4 regions of the Kitasatospora sp. NPDC058243 genome follow, and region 4 is predicted to be linked to each of the others. Evidence: riboswitches for the same ligand, from Rfam matches in the RefSeq annotation. Region 4 holds a riboswitch; each other region holds the start of a gene.
What was found. A riboswitch is a leader RNA that binds a small molecule or an ion and turns the genes downstream of it on or off. The one in region 4 is predicted to bind cobalamin.
Positions count from the first base shown of each region.

Region 1 (4,203 bases), on a different contig from region 4:
CATCGTCCGGTGGCCGCCGTGTTCTCGGACCGGGGCCATGGTGGCGGCACCCGCGCGGGGATGCCGAGCCCGGAGGCCGGAGTGAACGCGGCCTCTGATCGCCGGCGGGCGGGCGGCTGCGCCAAGACCCGCACGGGTAAGCCGAGCCTCACCATAGCCGGACCCGCACGGTTGGTCTACATCGATGTCGTCAGACCGGGCCGTGAGCCCTCAGGGTCCGGGCCGCGTACTCGACGTACTCGTGCAGCCCGTAGGCCAAGGCCACGCCGAGCAGGGCCGCGACCGTGACGGCGGCGACCAGGGCGACGGCGGCGTGCGCCCTGCGGCCGGTCGGGCGGGCGGGTGCGGGGCCCAGGAGGGCCTGGACGCGCTGGGGCACGGGGCCGGTGTTCACGGACAGCAGGGGCCCGGCGGTTCGGCGGGCGGACGGCGATCCGGCCAGGGCCGCCCGGGCGATGGCGGTCGCGGCGGTGCGCCGGTCGGCGACCGCGGCGGCGGCCTGCTCGTCGGCCCAGCGTTCCAGGTGGTAGTCGAGGTCGGCCCGCAGCCGGGCCAGCGCCGGGTGTACGGCGGCGGCGAGGTCGACGGCGGCGGACAGCAGGTGGTGGCGCCCGCGCAGGTGGGCGCGCTCGTGGGCGAGGAGCACCGCGCGCTCCGCCGGGCCCAGCGCGCTCAGCATGCCGGCCGAGACGACGACGCGGCCGGGGCGCCCCCGGTGGCCGGGCAGGGCGAAGGCCTCGGCGTCCTTGCCCGCGACCACGAGCAGGTCGCCGTCGCTCGTCGCATCAGCGGTCAGGCCCCAGGCGCGGGCGAGGAGCACGCGGTGCCCGCGCCACCGCAGCGTCAGCCGTACGGCCTGGACGGCCAGCGCGGCCCCGGCAGCGCAGGACACCGGCACCACGGCCGGCCACCGGGCGACGACGCCGGACAGCGGCAGGTGCTCCAGGCCTGCCAGGAACGGGACGTGGAACAGCCCGGCGAGTGCCGCGACGGTGCCGCCCGCCAGCAGGACGGCCGCGCCCGTGAGTACGAGCGAGGCCTCGCGCGGAGGGAGCAGCAGGGCCAAGCGGCGTGCGGCGGGCGCCGCGGCCCAGGGGAGCAGCAGGGCCAGGGCGACGACCGTCAGGATCAGGCCCATGCGTCGTCCTCGGGCCCGGGCCTGCCGGAGTCCGCCGCGGTCGCGGCCCTGGCCCCGGTCTGGGCCCCGGTCTGGGCCTCGGCCTCGGTCTGGGCATCGAGGAGCAGGCGGCGCAGCACGTCCTCGTCGTCCTCGGACAGGGAGGAGACGAACCGCTTCAGCACGAGGTCCCGCTGGGGTTCCTTCTCCAACTCCCGGCGCATGCGCCCGGCCGCCAGTCCGGCGGCGTCCTCCACCGGGGCGTAGGCGAAGGACCGCGCGGGGCGGCTGCGGACCAGGGTCCCCTTCTCGTGCAGGCGCGTGAGGATCGTCGTCACGGTGGTGCGGGCCAGCCCGTGGTCCAGCGCCTCCTTGACCTGCTGGGCGGTCAGCGGCTCGCCGGCCGCCCACAACACCGCCAGCACGTCCGCGACCAGTTCCCCGTGCGGACGCCTGGCGTCCCGACCGACCCTCACATCGTTCTCCCTGTCCCGACACTCCCGGAAGGCACACTCCCGGCAGGCGCACCTCCGGCGCCGACAGCGGTCGGCGGCCGAGGCCTGCCCGCGCCGGTATGGCGAAGATGGGCCCGGCCTGTGTTGCTTAGGTGTGCCTCAGCTAACTTTACGGGCTCGTGGCCCCGCGCTGCCGGGCGCCTGATTTGCGGACACCGTCCGGTCACGTGCCGCTCGGCGCGGTGGAAAGCCGATGGCGCAACGCGCGTGCGGGCCTCTGGACTTACTAGGACGTCCAACTATATGGTCGACGGCAGGTCCGCGGTGTCAGGGAAGCCGGTGTGAGTCCGGCACGGTCCCGCCACTGTGACCGGGGAGTTCGTCCTCGCAGATGAAGGCCACTGGCAGCCAGCCGGGAAGGCCTGGGGGCGTGCGGTGATCCGGGAGTCAGGATACCGGCCGCGGGTGTTCCGTGTTTTCCACGAGGATGGAGACGACACGCATGACTCCGGGCTGCTCCCGCTCCACTGCCGCTCCTGGTCGTCCCGTGCCCACGGCCGCCGGGGCCCCGACGCCCTGACGTTCCGTTCCGCCGCCGCACGCCCGTGTCGCGGGGCGCACCACCGTGCGCCCGCCGACCGGCGGCGGCCTCCGATCCTCCTCCTCTCCCCACCCCTGTCGAGAGAAGGAACCCGATGGTCCGAGAACTGACCCACTTCGTCGCCGGCAAGCCCACCGCCGGCACCTCCGGTCGCTTCGGCGACGTGTACGACCCCAACACCGGCCGGGTGCAGGCCCGGGTGCCGCTGGCGAGCCGGGCCGAGGTCGAGGCGGTGATCGCCGACGCCGCGCAGGCCCAGCCCGCATGGGCCGCGTGGAACCCGCAGCGGCGCGCCCGCGTCCTGCTGCGCTTCCTCCAACTCGTCGAGCAGGAGAAGGAGGAACTGGCCCGGCTGCTGTCCGCCGAGCACGGCAAGACCGTGGCCGACGCCCACGGGGACATCCAACGCGGCCTGGAGGTCGTGGAGTTCGCCGCCGGCATCCCGCACCTGCTGAAGGGCGAGTTCAGCGACAACGCGGGCACCGGCATCGACGTGTACTCGATGCGCCAGCCGCTCGGCGTGGTCGCGGGCATCACGCCGTTCAACTTCCCCGCGATGATCCCGCTCTGGAAGGCCGCACCCGCCATCGCCTGCGGCAACGCCTTCGTCCTCAAGCCCTCGGAGCGCGACCCCTCGGTGCCGCTGCGCCTCGCCGAGCTGTTCCTGGAGGCCGGGCTGCCGCCGGGCGTGCTGAACGTGGTCAACGGCGGCAAGGAGGCCGTCGACACCCTGCTGGAGGACCCGCGGGTGCAGGCGGTCGGGTTCGTCGGCTCCACACCGATCGCCCAGTACGTGTACGCCACCGCCGCCGCGCACGGGAAGCGGGCGCAGTGCTTCGGCGGCGCCAAGAACCACCTGGTCGTGATGCCGGACGCCGACCTCGACCAGGCCGCGGACGCGCTGATCGGCGCCGGCTACGGCTCGGCCGGCGAGCGCTGCATGGCGATCTCGGTGGCCGTCCCGGTGGGGGAGGAGACCGCCGACGCCCTGGTGGCCAAACTGGTCGAGCGGATCGCCGCGTTGAAGGTCGGGCGCTCGGACGACCCGGCGGCGGACTTCGGCCCGCTGGTCGGCGCCGACGCGCTGGAGCGGGTCCGCGGCTACCTGGACCTCGGGGTCGAGGAGGGCGCCGAACTCGTCGTCGACGGGCGGGACTTCCGGCTGGAGGGGCACGAGGACGGCTACTTCCTCGGCGCCTCGCTGTTCGACCGCGTCACGCCCGACATGCGGATCTACCGGGAGGAGATCTTCGGCCCCGTCCTGACCGTGCTCCGCGCCGCCGACTACGAGGAGGCGCTGCGCCTGCCCGGCGAGCACGAGTTCGGCAACGGCGTGGCCGTCTACACCCGGGACGGCGACACGGCGCGGGACTTCGCCCGCCGGGTGAACACCGGCATGGTCGGCGTCAACGTGCCGATCCCCGTGCCGGTCGCGTACCACACCTTCGGCGGCTGGAAGCGCTCCGGGTTCGGCGACCTCAACCAGCACGGGCCGGACTCGATCCGCTTCTACACCCGCACCCGCACCGTCACCTCGCGCTGGCCCTCCGGGGTCAAGGAGGGCGCGAGCTTCACCATCCCGACGATGGGCTGAGGGCGCCGTGCACGACCTCACAGAGGACCAGCTCGCCATCGCGGCGACCACCCGGGCCTTCGCCCGCGAACACCTGGCGCCGAACGCGGTCGCGTGGGACCAGGCCAAGCACTTCCCGGTGGACGTGCTGCGCAAGGCGGCGGACGTCGGCCTGGCCGGTGTCTACGTCCGCGAGGAGTCCGGCGGCTCCGGGCTCACCCGCGCCGACGGCGTGCTGGTGTTCGAGGCGCTGGCCACCGGCTGCCCGTCCATCGCCGCCTACCTGTCCATCCACAACATGGTCGCCTGGATGATCGACCGCTACGGCGACGACGCCCAGCGCGCCCGCTGGCTGCCGGGCCTCAGCGCCATGGCGACCCCCGCCAGCTACTGCCTCACCGAGCCCGGCGCGGGCTCGGACGCGGCGGCACTGACCACCCGAGCCCGCCGGGACGGG
Region 1 is NZ_JBHVWW010000010.1:25,129-29,331, forward strand. Features, by position in the region: gene ACFVX9_RS09750 (M48 family metalloprotease) at 191-1,138, opposite strand; gene ACFVX9_RS09755 (BlaI/MecI/CopY family transcriptional regulator) at 1,129-1,593, opposite strand; cobalamin riboswitch at 1,860-2,051, shown strand; gene ACFVX9_RS09760 (CoA-acylating methylmalonate-semialdehyde dehydrogenase) at 2,268-3,767, shown strand; gene ACFVX9_RS09765 (acyl-CoA dehydrogenase family protein) at 3,775-4,203, shown strand, end outside.
Region 1: linked by a shared signal. The riboswitch ahead of ACFVX9_RS09760 (CoA-acylating methylmalonate-semialdehyde dehydrogenase) and the one ahead of ACFVX9_RS07530 (cobalamin biosynthesis protein) in region 4 are both predicted to bind cobalamin.

Region 2 (4,203 bases), on a different contig from region 4:
GACGAACCCACCCGAGGGCTCGACTACCACGCGAAGGAAGCGCTCACCGGCATCGTCGACGCCCTCGCCGCCGAAGGCCGTACGGTCGTCGTCTCCACCCACGACGTCGAGTTCGTCGCCGCCGCCGCCGACCGGGTGGTGGTGATGGCCGAGGGCGAGATCGTCGCCGACGGTCCCACCGCCGAGGTCATCGTCGCCTCGCCCACCTTCGCCCCCCAGACCGCCAAGGTCCTCGCCCCGCTGCCCTACCTGACCACCCGGCAGGTCGCCGCCGCCCTCGCGCCCGCGCAGGCCGCCCGGTGAGCGCCGTCCGGATCCCCGGCCGGGCCCGCGTCGTCGCGGCCCTGGCCGCCTTCATCGGCCTGGTCGCCTTCACCTGGCCGTTCGTCGTCGCCCCCGGGAAGTTCGGTTCCTCCTACGCCCCGCCGCTGATCTTCGGCGCCCTGCTGGTCCTGGTGCTCGCCGTCGTCATCGCCGAGATCGCGGCCGGCGGCATCGACGCCAAGGCCCTCGCCATGCTCGGCGTCCTGTCCGCCGTCAACGCCGGACTGCGCCCGCTCGGCGCCGGCACCGCCGGGGTGGAGACGGTCTTCTTCCTCCTCGTCCTGGCCGGCCGGGTCTTCGGCCCGGGCTTCGGCTTCACCCTCGGCTGCACCTCGCTGTTCGCCTCCGCGCTGCTCACCGGCGGCGTCGGCCCCTGGATGCCGTACCAGATGTTCGGCTGCGCGTTCGTCGGCATGCTCGCCGGGCTGCTGCCGAGAACCCGACGGCGGCGCTGGGAGGTGGCGATGCTGGCCGCGTACGGGGCGTTCTCCGGGTACCTCTTCGGCTTCCTCCTCAACCTCTCCTTCTGGCCGTTCTCCACCGACCCGAACAGTTCCATCGCCTACCTGCCGGGGCTGCCCTTCACCGAGCAGTGGCACCGCTACCTGCTCTTCGACCTCGCCACCTCGCTCGGCTGGGACACCGGCCGGGCCGTCACCACCTTCACCGCCGTGCTCGTCGTCGGCCCGGCCGTCCTCACCGTCTTCCGCCGCGCGGCCCGCCGCGCCAACTTCGAGCCCATGGTGCGCTTCGAAGCCCCGGACGCCCCGGACGGTCGACGAGTCACCGCGAACGACACCGCGAACGCCGCCGCGAACGGCACCGCCACCGGCTCCGCGAGCGGCGAGGGAGTCTCACCATGCGGACGGCTTCCGTGAATTCCGCGTCGGCCCCGGCGGTTTGCCCCTAAGCTGGCGACGCAGCTGGTTCGTCCTGCCCGCCAGGCAGGACGTCGCAAGAGGGAACCCGGTGGGAATCCGGGACTGCCCCGCAGCGGTGAGTGGGAACGACCGCCGTCATACGCACTGGACCCGGGACGGGTCTGGGAAGCGATGGCCAGTAGGTACCGGACGCCAACAGGCCCGGTGCGCCCACGAGTCCGAAGACCTGCCCGTTGCCCGCCCGCGGACCGTTCCGCGTGCGGATATCCCGGTGACCTCGTGGGCGGGTCGGCGACCATACCAGGCGGGTCCGGCACGCGCATCGACGTGAGCCGCCGCCCGGTTCGTCATCCCTTCGCGCTCTCGTCCCGTCCCCGGGCACTTGAGGAGCCAGACTCGCGAAGGAGAGTCCCTTGACCACGAAGTCCGCAGCCGCGGCAACCAGGGCCACCGTGTACGGCTACCCCCGGCAGGGCCAGGGCCGGGAGCTGAAGAAGGCCGTCGAGGGCTACTGGAAGGGCACGGTCACCGCCGACGCCCTGCGGGAGACGGCGGTCGGCCTGCGCCGGAAGAACTGGGCGCAGCTCGCCGGGGCCGGTGTCCTGGAAGTGCCCACCGGCGACTTCTCGCTCTACGACCACGTGCTGGACACCACGGTCGCCGTCGGCGCGATCCCGCCCCGGCACCGGGATGCGGTCGAAATCGACGCGCTGGACGGCTACTTCGCCATGGCACGCGGCACCCAGGAGGTCGCGCCACTGGAGATGACCAAGTGGTTCGACACCAACTACCACTACCTGGTGCCCGAACTCGGCCCGGACACCGTCTTCACCGCGAACCCGGCCAAGGCCGTCGGGGAGTTCCGGGAGGCGCTGGCGCTCGGCCACACCGCACGCCCCGTGCTCGTCGGCCCCCTCACCTACCTGCTGCTCGCCAAGCCCGCCCCCGGCGTCGCCGAGGACTTCCAGCCGATCACCCTGCTGGACCGGCTGCTGCCCGTCTACGCGCAGCTGCTGGCGGACCTGAAGGCGGCCGGGGCGCAGTGGGTGCAGCTGGACGAGCCCGCCCTGGTGCAGGACCGCACCCCGGCCGAGCTGAACGCCGCCGCCCGCGCCTACCGTGAGCTGGGCGGCCTGGCGGACCGTCCGAAGCTGCTGGTCGCGAGCTACTTCGACCGCCTGGGCGAGGCCCTGCCGGTGCTGGCCAAGGCCCCGGTCGAGGGCCTGGCGCTGGACTTCACGGGGCCCGCCGCGGCGAACCTTGACGACCTGGCCGCCGTCGGCGGGCTGCCCGGCAAGCGGCTGGTCGCCGGGGTGGTCGACGGCCGCAACATCTGGATCAACGACCTGGAGAAGTCGCTGGCCACCCTGGCGACCCTGCTGGGCCTGGCCGAGCGGGTCGACGTCGCGCCGTCCTGCTCCCTGCTGCACGTGCCGCTGGACGCCGCCGCCGAACGCGACGTCGACCCGCAGATCCTGCGCTGGCTCGCCTTCGCCCAGCAGAAGGCCAGGGAGGTGGCGCTGCTGGCCCGGGGCCTGCGCGAGGGTACGGGGGCGATCGCCGCCGACCTGGCCGCCAACCGCGCCGACCTCGCCTCGCGCGCCAACTCGCCGATCACCCACGACCCGGCGGTGCGCGCCCGCACCGCCGCCGTCACCGACGCGGACGCGCGCCGCGCCCAGGCCTACCCGCAGCGGGCCGAGGCCCAGCGTGCCCGGCTCGGCCTGCCGCTGCTGCCGACCACCACCATCGGCTCGTTCCCGCAGACCTCCGAACTGCGGGTCGCGCGGGCCGACCTCACGGCGGGCCGGATCGACGCGGCGGCCTACCGGGAGCGGATGGAGACCGAGGTCCGGGAGGTCATCGCCTTCCAGGAGAAGGCCGGACTGGACGTCCTGGTGCACGGCGAGCCCGAGCGCAACGACATGGTCCAGTACTTCGCCGAACAGCTCACCGGCTACCTCGCCACCCGGCACGGCTGGGTCCAGTCCTACGGCACCCGGTACGTGCGCCCGCCGGTCCTGGCCGGGGACATCTCCCGCCCGCACCCGATGACCGTCGACTGGTTCCGCTACGCGCAGGGCCTCACCGACCGCCCGGTCAAGGGCATGCTCACCGGCCCCGTCACGATGCTCGCCTGGTCCTTCGTCCGAGACGACCAGCCGCTCGGCGACACCGCCCGCCAGGTCGCCCTCGCCCTGCGCGACGAGGTCACCGACCTGGAGGCCGCGGGCGCGGCCGTCGTCCAGGTCGACGAGCCGGCCCTGCGCGAGACCCTGCCGTTGCGCGCCGCCGACCGCCCGGCGTACCTGGCGTGGGCGACCGAGTCCTTCCGCCTGGCCACCTCGGGCGTCCGCGCCGACACCCAGGTCCACACCCACATGTGCTACGCCGAGTTCGGCGCGATCATGACGGCGATCGACGAGCTCGACGCGGACGTCATCTCGCTGGAGGCCACCCGCTCGCACATGGAGGTCGCCGGAGAGCTCGCCGGGGCCGGCTACCCGCGCGAGGTCGGCCCGGGCGTCTGGGACATCCACTCCCCGCGCGTCCCGAGCACCGAGGAGGCCGTGGAACTGCTGCGCGCGGGCCTGGCCGCCATCCCCGCAGAGCGGCTCTGGGTCAACCCCGACTGCGGCCTGAAGACCCGCGGCTGGACGGAGACCCGCGCCTCGCTCGACAGCCTCGTCGGCGCCGCCCGCCACCTGCGCGCGGAGCTGGCCGGCTGACCCACCGGTGACGCGACCCGGCCGGGCCCCGCACGCCGTGCGGCGCCCGGCCGGGTCGGGCCGCTTCCCCGACGGCGGCCCGGCCGGTTTCACCCGGACCCGGGAAGCCCGAGGTTCTGGTAGATCTCCGTCGTCACCGTCGAGAAGTTCATGGTCATGAAATGCAGCCCGGGAACTTCCTCGGACAGCAGGCGCCGGCACATTCCGGTGGCGTGATCGATACCGATCGCCCGGACGGCCTTCGGGTTGTCCTGCTGCTTCAGCATGCT
Region 2 is NZ_JBHVWW010000010.1:44,777-48,979, forward strand. Features, by position in the region: gene ACFVX9_RS09820 (ABC transporter ATP-binding protein) at 1-303, shown strand, start outside; gene ACFVX9_RS09825 (ECF transporter S component) at 300-1,202, shown strand; cobalamin riboswitch at 1,232-1,454, shown strand; gene metE (5-methyltetrahydropteroyltriglutamate--homocysteine S-methyltransferase) at 1,619-3,934, shown strand; gene metF (methylenetetrahydrofolate reductase [NAD(P)H]) at 4,024-4,203, opposite strand, start outside.
Region 2: linked by a shared signal. The riboswitch ahead of metE (5-methyltetrahydropteroyltriglutamate--homocysteine S-methyltransferase) and the one ahead of ACFVX9_RS07530 (cobalamin biosynthesis protein) in region 4 are both predicted to bind cobalamin.

Region 3 (4,203 bases), on a different contig from region 4:
GCGGCCGAGTTGGTCGAGTCGCCGGCCGCTCCCGGGAAGCCGCCGTCGGGCAGCTGCCGCGCGGCGAGCCAGCCGAGGCCCTGGTCGACGGCCCGCGCGGCCTCGTCCCCCGGCACGAGGGCGAGGGCCATGACGGCCATCGCCGTGCTGTCCACGTCGGAGTCACCGGTGGCGGGGATCAGGCTCGGCCAGGAGCCGTCCTGGTGCTGGAGGCCCTTCAGGTAGGCGATCGCGGGAGCGGCGTTCGTCGAGTCCCCGGCCCGGAGCTGGGCCATGATGCCGAGCGCCTGGGAGAACACCGAGGTGGCGTAGGTGTAGTTGCCGGGCGCCGCGCAGCCGGTGCTCTGGTCGGCCTTGGTGCACACGAGGGCGGCCAGGGCGGCGATCAGGTCGTGGCCGCCGAAGGCGCGCGGGTTGCGGCCGACCGCCTCGGCGAGCAGCGCCTCCTTTCCGATCGAGCCGCCGCCTGCGTACTCGGTGCCGATGCCGGTCCAGTCGTTGACGGTGCGCTCACCGGCGTCCTTGCCCGGCTGGTCCAGGAAGTCGACGATCCTGCGCAGCGCGGCGTCGTCGGTGCCGGTGGCCGCGAGGGCGTAGGCGCCGTCGATGGTGAGACCGAAGTCGGCGAAGGCCGGGAAGCCCTCGTAGTAGCGGCCGTTGATCAGGCGGGACGGGTCGGTGAGGTAGGCGCTGCCCTTGGCGGCGTCGGGGGTTCTTCCGGCGGGCTTCGTGGTGGCGGGCGTCGTCGGCGGGGTGGTGGCGTCCGGGTTGTGCCGGACGCTGGTGAGGTCGGTGCCGGTCAGGGCCAGGATCGCCTGCTCGGTGGCGGCCGGGTCCGGGTCGGTGGTCGACGCGTCGGGGCCGAAGCCGCCGTCCGCGCCCTGCCGGGCGGCGAGCCAGGCCGTGGCGGCGGCCCGGCGGGTGTCCTGTCCGGTGGCCTTGAACGCCTGGGCCGCGCTCGCGGTGCTGATGGTGTCGCCGGGGGCGCCGAGGTACGGGAGCAGGGATCCGTCGGCCTGCTGTCCGGCCGCGAGCTGGTCCGAAGCCTTCTTCGCCGCCGTCTCGTACCCGGCGGCCGTGCGAAGGGCGAGCACCGCGAGGCCGGTGGTGAGCGGGTCGGACTCGCAGTGCTCGCCGGCGACGATCATCGATCCGGCCACCCCGCCGTCGGCGCACTGGAGCGCCGTGAAGCGGGCGAGCGCCGGGGCGGGTGGCGTGACACCGGCGCGTTGGAGGGCGATGACGCCGAGGGACTGGACCCAGGGCGAGGCCGCGCCGAGGAAGTCCCCGGCGGCGGTGCACCTGCCGTTCTCCCCCGCCGCCGTGCAGACGTGGCCGGTGAGCGCGGCGATCAGGTCCCGGCCGCCGAAGGCCCGGGGATCGCTGCCGGCGCTCTCGGCGACGAGGGCCAGCAGTGCGGCGGCCCTCGCATCGGGCTGGCCGGCCGGTCCGTCGGGGTACAGGAAGGCGTCGGTGTGGGCGGCGAGGAAGGCGGTCGTCCTGCGCAGCGCCGGGTCCTGCGTGCCGGCGGCGGCGAGGGCGATGGCGGTGAGGGCGGTCCGGGGGTAGTCCGGCCCCTCGACGGCCCAGTTCTCCATGTGGTCGCCGCCGACGAGTTGGCGGGCCAGCCAGGCCACGGCGGCCGCCGGGTCACCGGTGGCGGACGGCCCGGTCGAGGTCGGCCCGGTCGGAGTCGGGGTCGGTGTCGGAGTCGGGGTCGGGGTCGGGGTCGGGGTCGGGGTCGCCGAGGGTGACAGCGAGGCGGATGGCGAGGCGGACGGCGAAGCCGACGAACCACCGCTCTTCGCTCTCACGGAGTCCGGGGTGAAGCCCGGTGCCCCGCTGGTGCCGCCGATGTCGGTGCCGCCGTACACCCAGGCCTCGACCTCGCCGGGCTTGGGCTTCTGCGTCCCGGCGCCGAACCGGCTGTAGGACCAGGCCTGTTGGCCGGGTTCGGCGATCCAGTACGACCAGTACGCGGTGGCCTGCGGGGTGTTGACGCAGGGTTCCTCGGCCGGCGTCGGGTACTGGGTGCCGCTGTTGAAGGTCCCGGTTCCGAGGCGGCAGATGAAGGCGGGTCCGTCGTGCTCGGTTCCGGCGGTGGTGAAGCCGGCGGCGTGCAGCAGGTTCATCCCGGTCGTGGGGTGGGCGTCGCAGCCCCGGACGACGCCGCCGCCCCAGTGGGTGAAGTCGACGGCGACGATCGCGCCCGTCGTCGCCGTGCACTGCTCGATCGGGTCGGCGGCCGCGGTGCCGGGGCGCCCGAACAGGACGCTTCCGCAGGCGGCGACCGCGACAGCACCGGCGACCACCACGGAGGCGAGGTCCCGGTTCCTGTGACGTGTGCGACTGCTGCTGACCCTCACGACGACTCCCTGGTCGGTCGACGCGGGACGCAACGGCGCAGCCGACGGTCTCCTGGGCAGGGACCGTCCGGACCGCGTCGTAGTCCGCGACGACGCAAGTGCTCTGTGAACAGGCCCCCGGTCCAGGCATTCCGGCTCACCCACCACAGGTGGGTCCACGGTTGCGGGTCAGCGCCGGAGTTGGACCGGCTTCCCCTGAATGCCGAGGGCAAAAAATCGGTTCATCAGACCACGCCGGTAGAACAGGAGTCAACGGGTCGTCATGTCGATCACACCACCTCGTGCGCCGGTGCGCCGTGCGGTAGCGTCCGCGGTGGCCGAGCGGGGGAACCCGGTGCGAATCCGGGGCTGACGCGCAGCGGTGTGGGGTGGCCATCGTGCCGCCCTGAGCCCGAATGCCCGCCCGGCCGCGCACCATGGCGAAAGCCGGCCCACGCGATCCGGGCGGCGACCGCTCCGGCAGTCGCGCGCCCTTGAACGGACGCCGGAACTCCGGGGCAGGGTCGGCGCCCGCCACCCCAAGGAGCCTGTCCCGTGTCCCTCCTCGCCCCCTCGCGAACCACCCCCTCGCAGACCACCTCCTCGCGGACCGCCCCCTCCCGCGCCGCCTCCGTCGCCCTGACGGCCGGCGCACTCCTGCTCTCCGCCGTCCCCGCCCACGCGACGGCCAGCCCCACCCAGATAGCCACCTCGAAGAGCACCGGCGTCACCTACCTGAAGTCGCTCCAGGCCGCCGACGGCAGCTACGTCACCGGCGGCGGGCTCTCCAACGAGTGGGCGTTCAGCGCACTCGCGGCCGCCGGCACGGCCGCCGCCGACGTCACCCCCGGCGGCGACCCCACCAAGAACGCCCGCCTGGTGTACCGCGGCCAACTCGCCGCCCCCGGCTGGCCGAGCGCCTCACCGGTCGTCACGGACTACGAGCGCGGCATCCTCAACGCCTACGCCGCCGGCATCGACCCCGCCCGGGTCGGCCCGGGCCGCAACCTCGTCGCCGACCTCGCCACCTACTGGCAGACCGCCGAACTCGGCTACTACGGCCCGTCCGCCAACTTCAACGGCACCGTCTTCGGCCTCCTCGCCCTCGCGGGCGCCAAGACCCAGGCCGGCAACCCCCGCGTCCCGCAGCCGCTGCTCGACGCCTCCGTCACGGCGGTGCGCGCCAACCAGCACAACGACGGCGGCTGGAACTTCAGCAAGGCCGCAGGCGACCCGAACGCCCTCGCCCAAGGCAGCGACATCGACATGACCGGCGCCGCCATGGCCTCGCTCTGCACCGGGGGCGTCCCCGCCACCGACCCGGCGATCGTCGCCGCCAAGAACTTCCTCAAGGGCAAGCTCACCGCCTCCGGCGCCTTCAACGCCATGTTCGGCGTCAACACCGACTCCAACGGCTGGGCCGTCTCCGGCCTCAACGCCTGCGGCATCAACCCCCAGGGCGCCGACTTCACCAGCGGCACCGGCAAGAGCCCCGTCGACTTCCTGATCGCCCAGCAGTTCAAGCCCGGCGGCGGCTTCAAGTACCTGCCCACCGACACCACCCCCTCCCCCTACGCCTCCGTCGACGGCCTGCGCGCCGTCGCCGGCGCCGGCTTCACCGCCACCCCGCCGGCCCCGACCACCGCCGGCGAGCCGGCCTGGGCCGCCGCCACCACCTTCGTCCCCGGCACCGCCGCCAAGCTCGCGCTGGTCATCGACGACGGCACCAACCCCCTCAAGGTCTGCGCCGTCACCCTCACCCCGACCGGCACCACCGCAACCCTCGGCGACGTCCTCGACGCCGCCGCATCCGCGACCCCCGCCGGCTGCGTCACCGCCGTCACCCCGTCCTCCGGCA
Region 3 is NZ_JBHVWW010000010.1:36,056-40,258, reverse strand. Features, by position in the region: gene ACFVX9_RS09805 (prenyltransferase/squalene oxidase repeat-containing protein) at 1-2,366, opposite strand, end outside; cobalamin riboswitch at 2,470-2,613, opposite strand; cobalamin riboswitch at 2,691-2,767, shown strand; gene ACFVX9_RS09800 (hypothetical protein) at 2,985-4,203, shown strand, end outside.
Region 3: linked by a shared signal. The riboswitch ahead of ACFVX9_RS09805 (prenyltransferase/squalene oxidase repeat-containing protein) and the one ahead of ACFVX9_RS07530 (cobalamin biosynthesis protein) in region 4 are both predicted to bind cobalamin.

Region 4 (4,203 bases):
CGCCAGCGTCCCGTACATCGCCGCGAAGACGCCGCCGCGGTCGATGTCCCCGACCACCACCACCGGCAGCCCGGCGGCCGTCGCCAGGCCCATGTTGGCGATGTCCCGGTCCCGCAGGTTGATCTCGGCGGGCGAACCGGCGCCCTCGCAGACCACCACCTCGTAGCGGCGGCGCAGATCCGCCAGGCACTCCAGCGACCGTTCCAGCAGGACGGGCTTGCGCTCGCGGTAGTCCAGCGCGCCCACCTCGGCGACCGGCCGGCCCAGCAGCACCACCTGGCTGCGGCCGTCCGCGCCCGGCTTCAGCAGCACCGGGTTCATCGCCGCCTCCGGCTCCACCCGGGCCGCCTGCGCCTGCATCGCCTGCGCCCGGCCGATCTCGGCGCCGTCGGCGGTGACGAAGGAGTTCAGCGACATGTTCTGCGCCTTGAACGGCGCGACCCGCACCCCCTGCCGGGCCAGCCAGCGGCAGATGCCCGCGGTCACCACACTCTTGCCCGCGTCCGAGGTCGTCCCGGCGACCAGCAGTGCGTTGCTCATGCCCTTCCCCTCCACCGTGTCGTCAGCAAGCGCAGCGCGACGTGCCCCGCGACCGTCGTACCCAGGGCCAGCGCGCCCACCCGCCGGGAGAGCACGCAGGCCCGCTCGATGTCGTCCACCGTCACCGGGCGCAACTCCGCGCCCAGCACCGGCCGGTGCTCCACCCGCTCCCCGTACTGGAGGGTCCCGCCCAGCCGGACGCCCACCGCGCCCGCGAAGGCCGCCTCCGCCTGGCCCGCGTTCGGGCTCGGGTGCGCCGAACCGTCCCGCCGCCAGACCCGCCAGGCCGTTTTCGGCTGCGGCGCGGCGGCCACCGTGAGCAGCGCCGTCAGCCGGGCGCCCGGCCAGCCCGCCACGTCGTCCAGCCGGGCCGAGGCCCAGCCGAACCGGGCGTACCGCGGCGAGCGGTGGCCGACCATCGCGTCCAGCGTGTTCACCGCGCGGAACGCCAGCAGCCCCGGCGTGCCCGCCAGCGTGCCCCAGACCAGCGCGTTCACCACGGCGTCCGCCGTGTTCTCGGCGACCGACTCGACCACCGCGCGGGCGATCTGCGGCCCGTCCAGCGCGCTCGGATCCCGCCCGCACAGGTGCGGCAGCCGTTCCCGCGCGGCCGTCAGGTCGCCCGTGGCCAGCGACCGGCCGATGGTGCGCGCCTCCCGGGTCAGCGAGGTGCCGCCCAGCACCGTCCAGGTCGCGGCGGCCGCCAGCGCGGCCCGGCCCAGCGGACGCCGGCCCACCGTACGGTCCAGGGCCACCGCGCCGGCCGCGACCGCGCCCACGCACAGCGCCGTGTACCCGGCGCCGGCCACCCGGTCGTCCTGCCACACCCGCCGCTCCAGCCGGGTCGCCGCGCCGCCGAAGACGGCCACCGGGTGGCCGCGCCGGGGGTCGGCGAAGCGGGCGTCCGCGGCGAAGCCCGCGGCGGCGCCGAGCGCGAACGCGGCGGCGCGGGTCAGCGGGCGCACGGCGGGTTCGGCGGAAGGCCGCGTGGGGTCCGGCGGGTCGGGGCAGCCTGCATCGCGTGCGTGTCCTCACTCAGGGTCCGCGCCCTGGATCGACGTACCGGGGGCGAGAGTCTCCTGGCTTCCGGGTCGGACGCACCCCCGGGCCTTCCAGCGGCTTCTGACGGTCCGCCGTGGCAATGTTCCGAGCGTGCTCCCCGGTGACAGTGGCGGGACCGCGCCGGACTCGCACCGGCTTCCTCTGCATGCCTCCGTTTGGCCCCAGGATCCCATCACGCGGCCGAACCGGGAGTCAACCGAGGTCACGGAGGGGTTGGTCACACCTCGGAGCCCTGTCGCCGGTGCCGTTCTCGCCCGCCCGAGGCCCGCCTGACGCCCGCCCCGCCCGACGCCCCGCCGTACCCCGGACGGCCCAGCCCGGTGGCCGCCCGCGCGGCCCCCCGGTGAACTGGTGCCCGAACACCGTCCGAGCAGCGCCCGGACACCGCCCGGACACCGTCCGGTCCAAGACCAGCCAAGACCAGCAGAGCGGGGAGCGATATGCGTTGGGGAACCGCGGCCGTCGTGGCGGCCGCCGTCGTCGGCGCCGGGGCCGCCGTCCTGGTGATCGGCCGTCGGGCCTCCGAACGGCTGGTCCACCCGGCGAGCGCCGTCCGGGAGTCGGGCCCCGTCCTGGTGCGGAGCCTCGCCGCGGGCCGGATCACCTTCAACCGCCGCCCCGAGAGCCTGCGCCCCGGCCGATGGGCCGTGGAGTGGGACGACCACGGCCACGCCGTCGTCGAGGACGTCCTGCACAGCGACGAGAACGGTGTCACCCGTCGCCTCGTCCGCGCCGACCGGGGCACCCTCACCCCCGGCACCGAGGTCCGCTTCACCCCCCGCGTCCACCTCGGCGACCCCACGGAGGCGCTCGGCCTCCCCTTCACCGACACCGCCGCCGACGGCGAACTCGGCGCCCTCCCCGCCTGGCGCCTCGACGGCAAACGCGGCACCTGGGTGATCCTCGTCCACGGCCCCGGCGCCGACCGGCAGCAGACCCTCCCGATCCTCCCCGTCCTCGACCGCCTCGCCCTGCCCGCCCTCGCCGTCACCTACCGGGGCGACCAGGGCGCCCCCGCCTCGCCGGACGGGCTCGGCCACTTCGGCGAGACCGAGTGGCGCGACGTCGAGTCGGCGGTCCGGCTCGCCCTCGACAGCGGCGCCGGCCGGGTCATCCTGTACGGCTGGTCCCTCGGCGCCACCATGGCCCTCCAGACGGCCTCCCGCTCCGCCTGGGCCCATGCCATCAGCGGCCTCGTCCTGGACTCGCCGGTCCTCGACCTGCCCGCCACCGCCCGCCGCGGCGCCGCCCGGGCCGGCTACACCGGCGCCGCCGCCGAGCTCGGCGCCCTCGCGGCCGAGGGCCGCACCGGCGTCGACCTCGCCGACTTCAGCCGCATCGCCGAGGGCGCCGACCTGCGCGTCCCCACCCTCCTCCTGCACAGCCCCGACGATCAGGTCGCCCCCTTCCGCGCCGCCGAGCGCCTCGCCGCCGCCCGCCCCGGCGTGGTCAGCCTCCGGCCTTTCCCGGGCGCCGACCACGCCACCCTCTGGAACTCCGCCCCCACCCACTACACCGAACTCCTCCGCCGCTGGCTCACCCCCCTTCTCTGAACCCAGCCCCCCCCCGCACGAGAAGTCACACCGACAGGGCCTCTGTACGAAACCCGGACCTCACCCGTCAGCCACGGAGTGTGACCGGTCGGGCGGGTAGCGCGACCGCCGCCGCAAGGGTTGAGCCGGGATGGCATGCCCCCGCCACCTGTTTCCGGCCAGGCGGTTTGCCTCTGTTGCCCGATTGTTGCCCGATCTTGGGGAGGCGCCGTCGACGGCCGCCCGTCCGTACAGCCAACCGGATGTGACAGAAGGCCGGTACAAGGGGAAGACTGCTCGACGTGACGTCTCGGAATCCGCGCGACCGTGATGCCCCGCTCCCTCCGACGATCGGTACTGGTGCGACGGTGACCCGTCTCCCCGGTACGGCCCACCGGCCCGCCGCCGGCAAGCCGGGCGGGGCCGGGGTACCCCGCCGACGAGGGCCCGCTGCGGCGCCCGGTCGGGGGAGGGTTCCCGTACCGGAGGGCTTTCCCGCGCCGGCCGAGCTGGCGCCGCTGGCCCGCCGGATGCTGGTGGACGCCGTCCGGATCGCCCGCTGGGCGGGGGACCTGGAAGAGGTCGACAAGCGGGGCGAGCTGCTGCCCGACGACGCCCGTGCGGCGGGTCGGGCGCTGGCCATGACGGTCGGCGCCGCCGCCAAGGCGTGGGGGCAGGCACTGCTGGTCGGCCTGGTGGAGGCCAGGGACGGCGGTGCGGTCCCGGGCTGGCGCCTGCACGCCTGGGAGCATGACGACGAGGCGGTGGTCCGCGGCTGGTCGGCGCTGTTCGACGCCTGGACGCTGCTGGCCCCGGTGCCGCCGGCCGCTCTGCGGGGCGTGTTCGCGGTGCTGGCCGGCCAGGCGGTGGACCAGGCGCCGCAGTTGCTGTCGTTCCTGCACCTGGTGGCCGGTCCGGTGTCGGACGGCGAACTGCTGGAGCTGCTGCGCCGGGGTCTGGACGAGCGCCGGGTGGGTGGCACGGACGGTTCGGGCCTGTCGCCCGTGCCGCACGCCGCCTCGGCGGTGTCGGCGGTCCGCGGCACGTGCCGGGAGCCGCAGATCGACAC
Region 4 is NZ_JBHVWW010000007.1:72,948-77,150, reverse strand. Features, by position in the region: gene ACFVX9_RS07535 (cobyric acid synthase) at 1-540, opposite strand, end outside; gene ACFVX9_RS07530 (cobalamin biosynthesis protein) at 537-1,505, opposite strand; cobalamin riboswitch at 1,613-1,745, opposite strand; gene ACFVX9_RS07525 (alpha/beta hydrolase family protein) at 2,043-3,155, shown strand; gene ACFVX9_RS07520 (hypothetical protein) at 3,503-4,203, shown strand, end outside.